DNA from 2 places in the Marinobacter shunpengi genome. Region 1 is predicted to be linked to the other one. Evidence: predicted binding sites of a transcription regulator. Region 1 holds the regulator's gene; the other holds the start of a gene.
What was found. Region 1 encodes sigma-54, which starts transcription at its own class of promoters, with help from an activator protein. Its sites were predicted from a motif close to ANTGGCATNNANNTTGCTNT; they were not measured.
Positions count from the first base shown of each region.

Region 2: a site for sigma-54 is predicted at 1,041-1,060, ahead of ACJO3T_RS15830 (CmpA/NrtA family ABC transporter substrate-binding protein). Genes of this name have one in related genera too.

Region 1 covers NZ_JBJJLA010000011.1:126,739-128,941, forward strand. Annotated here, with positions in the region: gene lptB (LPS export ABC transporter ATP-binding protein) at 1-79, shown strand, start outside; gene ACJO3T_RS06155 (RNA polymerase factor sigma-54) at 313-1,818, shown strand; gene hpf (ribosome hibernation promoting factor) at 1,849-2,157, shown strand.
Region 2 covers NZ_JBJJLA010000022.1:35,601-37,803, reverse strand. Annotated here, with positions in the region: gene ACJO3T_RS15830 (CmpA/NrtA family ABC transporter substrate-binding protein) at 1-859, opposite strand, end outside; gene ACJO3T_RS15825 (nitrate reductase) at 1,494-2,203, shown strand, end outside.

The DNA.
Region 1 (2,203 bases):
TGCCTCTGGGTCCGCGGATGAAGTCCTGGCCAACCAGCAGGTGAAGGAAGTCTACCTGGGGAACGAGTTCAGGCTGTAATCCGACGCCAGACCGTGCCCATTACACACTGCAACACAGTCCGCACGCCCTGCAATTGTGTTGACAGCAGCAAGGGGGTACACTCGGCAAAGAACTTGCTTGTTATTTCCAAGTATCCGGTAATGCTGATTTTTTTGCCTGACTTCAGCTATTTTTTGAGCTGAATCAGTGTTTTTTAGCAACGATTCTGTTACCGGCTACCTCAGAAGGGCGATGGATGTGAAACCATGGTGATGAAAGCCTCCTTACAGTTAAAGATGGGTCAGAGCCTGACGATGACCCCACAACTGCAACAGGCGATCCGTCTGCTCCAGCTTTCCACACTGGACCTGCAACAGGAAATCCAGCAGGCCCTGGACTCCAACCCGATGCTGGAAACCTCCGAGGAGGAAGACACCGACGAGTCTTCCGACGCCGAGCGGGACAACAACGAGGAGTCGGTCAGCGCCTCGGAAGGTGAGTCCGCAGCCGACAATACCTGGGAGGAATCGGACTGGTCGGCGGACAACAACCCGTCCGACAACATCCCCGACGACCTGCCGGTGGACACCGCCTGGGACGATATCTACCAGTCCGCGCCGGCTCCCGCCTCCCGGGGCGATGACGACAATGACTCCGATTTCGAAAGCCGCAGTCCCACTACCGAGACCCTGCACGACCATCTGGAGTGGCAGCTCAACCTGACCCCCATGGGCGAGCGGGATGCCGCCATCGCCCATGCCCTGCTGGATGCCGTGGATGAGCGCGGCTACCTGACCTCCGCACTGGAGGAAATCCATTCCGGGCTGATGGACGACGAAGACGAGGACCCGGTGGAAATGGACGAGGTGGAAGCCGTCCTGCGCCGCCTGCAGCACTTCGACCCGCCCGGTGTCTTTGCCCGTGACCTGCAGGAATGCCTGCTGATCCAGCTTAACCAATTGCCCGCAGACACCCCGTGGCTGGACAAGGCGCGACTGGTGATCACCCACTACATCAACCTGCTGGGTAACCGCGACTACGCACAACTGTTACGGCGCAGTCGCCTGAAGGAAGACCAGTTGCGGGAAGTGCTGGCGGTGATCACCGCCCTCAACCCGCACCCGGGCAACGCCCTGGACACCTCCGAGCCGGACTACGTGATTCCGGACGTGATCGTACGCAAGGACAAGGGCCGCTGGCGGGTGGAACTGAATCCTGAAATTGCCCCGCGCATTCGTGTCAATGCCAGCTATGCTTCCCTTATAAGGCGTGCCGACAGCAGTGCCGACAACACCTATCTGCGGGATCAGCTCCAGGAGGCGAAATGGTTCATCAAGAGCCTGCAGAGTCGGAACGAGACCCTGCTGAAGGTGGCGACACGAATAGTTGAACATCAACAGGGTTTTCTGGACCATGGGGAAGAGGCGATGAAACCGCTGATCCTGTCGGACATCGCCCAGGCTGTGGAAATGCACGAATCCACCATTTCCCGGGTCACCACGCAAAAGTTCATGCACACGCCCCGTGGCATCTTCGAGCTGAAGTACTTCTTCTCGAGCCACGTGAGCACCGAGGAAGGCGGCGAATGCTCGTCCACGGCCATTCGCGCAATGATCAGGAAACTGATTGCGGCGGAAACCCCGAAAAAGCCGCTCAGTGACAGCAAGATTGCCACCATGCTGGGAGAGCAGGGCATCAAGGTGGCGAGGCGAACGGTGGCAAAGTACCGTGAAGCCATGCATATTCCGCCCTCCAACGAGCGGAAGCGACTGGTCTGACACAAAGGGTCTGACAAACAGGAGAAGCCCATGCAACTGAACATTTCCGGTCATCATGTCGAACTGACTCCCTCCCTCAAGGATTACATCAACGAGAAATTCGAAAAACTTGAGCGCCACTTCGATCACATCAGCAACTGTCAGGTAACCCTGGAGGTGGAAAAGGTGCGCCAGATCGCGGAAGCCACGCTGCATGTGGTCGGCGGCGAAATCCACGCGAAGGCTGAAAACGATGACATGTACGCCGCCATCGATGCCCTGGTGGACAAACTTGACCGGCAGATCCTCAAGCACAAGGAAAAGAACGTTGACCGGATGCACGGAGCAACTGCCCGCTAACCATTGCGATACCGGAACGGCTATAATCTGACTCACAACGCTGCGG
Region 2 (2,203 bases), on a different contig from region 1:
GGGCAGCACGGATCAGCGCCCGCAGCAGACGCAGGTGAGTATTCGGATTCTCCTCGGCCCACTGTTCGGTGACACCGAAGACTTTCTCCGGATTGTTGGGCCAGATCTCGTAGTCGGTGATCACCGGCACGCCGATGCCCTTGAACACCGCCTGCTGGTTCCAGGGTTCGCCCACGCAGTACCCCTGGATAGTGCCGGCCTCGAGAGTGGAGGGCATTTGCGGCGGCGGGGTCACGGACAGGTGCACGTCTGCCTCCAGGGTGCCACTGGTGTCACCCCGTTGCGGGGCATAGAAACCGGGATTCAGGCCGCCTGCCGCCAGCCAGTAACGCAGTTCATAGTTGTGGGTGGACACCGGGAACACCATGCCCATGCGGAAGCGCTCGCCGTTGTCCCGGTACTGCTCAACCACGGGCAACAGGGTGCTGGCGCTGATGGGATGTTGCGGATTGCCATTGGCATTGTCGGGGATCTGCGGCTGCATCATCTCCCAGACATCGTTGGAAACGGTGATACCGTTGCCGTTCAGATCCATACTGAACGCGGTAATAATGTCGGCCTGGGTGCCGTAGCCGATGCTGGCGCCCAGCGGCTGGCCCGCCAGCATGTGAGCGCCGTCCAGCTCACCAGTGATGACTCCGTCCAGCAGCACCTTCCAGTTGGCCTGGGCCTCCAGCTCCACGAACAGCCCTTCGTCCATGAAGAAGCCCTGCTCCCAGGCCACTGCCAGGGGGGCCATATCCGTCAGCTTGATGAAGCCCAGTTTCAGGTCCGGCTTTTCCGCCGGGCCGATTTCGGCGTGGGCGGTGCCCGTCAGTCCGAGGACCAGGGACGCTGCCAGTATCAGATTCCGTTTCATTATTGCTTCCCCCAAACGTCTTTCACTCGATTCTTCGCCCAAAAAAAAGCGCCTGTCCCCCGGTTTCCAGGGAGACAGACGCCAATGTCTGCAGATCAGTCAGAATGTCAGTGGGATCCCCGGGACATGCGCGGGGACTCCCGGAACAGGCCACGCCATTGGGCCTGCTCTTGCCCAGGACATTGCAGAACCTGTGCCAGTTCTGAATTCCCTTGTAAAACAGAGCCGTGCAAATTTCCGGCAGTTTTCTGGCGGGATCATCGCGGGGATCGGCGGTGCATTTTCGAGCGCTACGCACCAGTCATGTGCGGCAAGTGGCGAGGATCGGGCCGGGGTCGGGCCTTACGCCCTTCCTTATAGGGTGGATCGACTTCCGTAATGACCTGATGCCACGGGCATTTACCGATATGGGCCTTCCGGAAGAGTGCTCAAAGCGGGCTGTGGAACCATTCTTGCTTGATATTGAGGGCAAGCAATTTGATGTTCCGCCAGTGATACCAAGCTCGGGCGGGATGAGAGCGGGCAACGAAGCCCGACGGAGCTGTTCCCGGAGTCAGACCAGACTCCCTGAGGGTACAGGGCCGTCGGGCTTTTTTTGTCCGGCCACTGGACACAGGGAATTTGCGGAGCGACCGTGAGCAACCAGAACCTCCAACAACCGCGTCGGACCACCTGCCCATACTGTGGTGTGGGTTGCGGCGTGCTGGCCACACCCCATTCCGACGACCAGGCGGCAGGCGGACCCCCGGTGGCGGGTGATACCTCGCACCCGGCGAACTACGGCCGGCTTTGCGTCAAGGGCTCCAGCCTGCACGAAACCACCGGCAGCCAGGGACAGACCCTCTACCCCCGGGTCCTGGGCAGTCGGGTCACCTGGGACCGGGCGCTGGACGAGGTTGCCGGCGCCATTCGCGCGGCGGTAGAAAACCACGGTCCGGAATCGGTGGCCTTCTACCTGTCCGGCCAGTTGCTGACCGAGGACTACTACGCCGCCAACAAGCTGGCCAAGGGCTTTATCGGTACCCCCCACGTGGACACCAATTCCCGACTGTGCATGTCCTCGGCGGTAGCCGCTCACAAGCGGGCCTTTGGTGAGGATGTGGTGCCGGGCTGCTACGAGGACTTGGAACTGGCGGACCTGCTGGTACTTACCGGCAGCAACGCCGCCTGGAACCATCCGGTGCTCTACCAGCGCATGAAGGCTGCGGACCGTCCGGGGCGGCGGGTGGTGGTCATCGACCCCAGGCGCACCGCCACCGCCGAGCTGGCAGACCTGCACCTGGCCCTGAAACCGGGTACTGATACCGTGCTTTTCAACGGCCTGCTGGTGTGGCTGGCGGATAC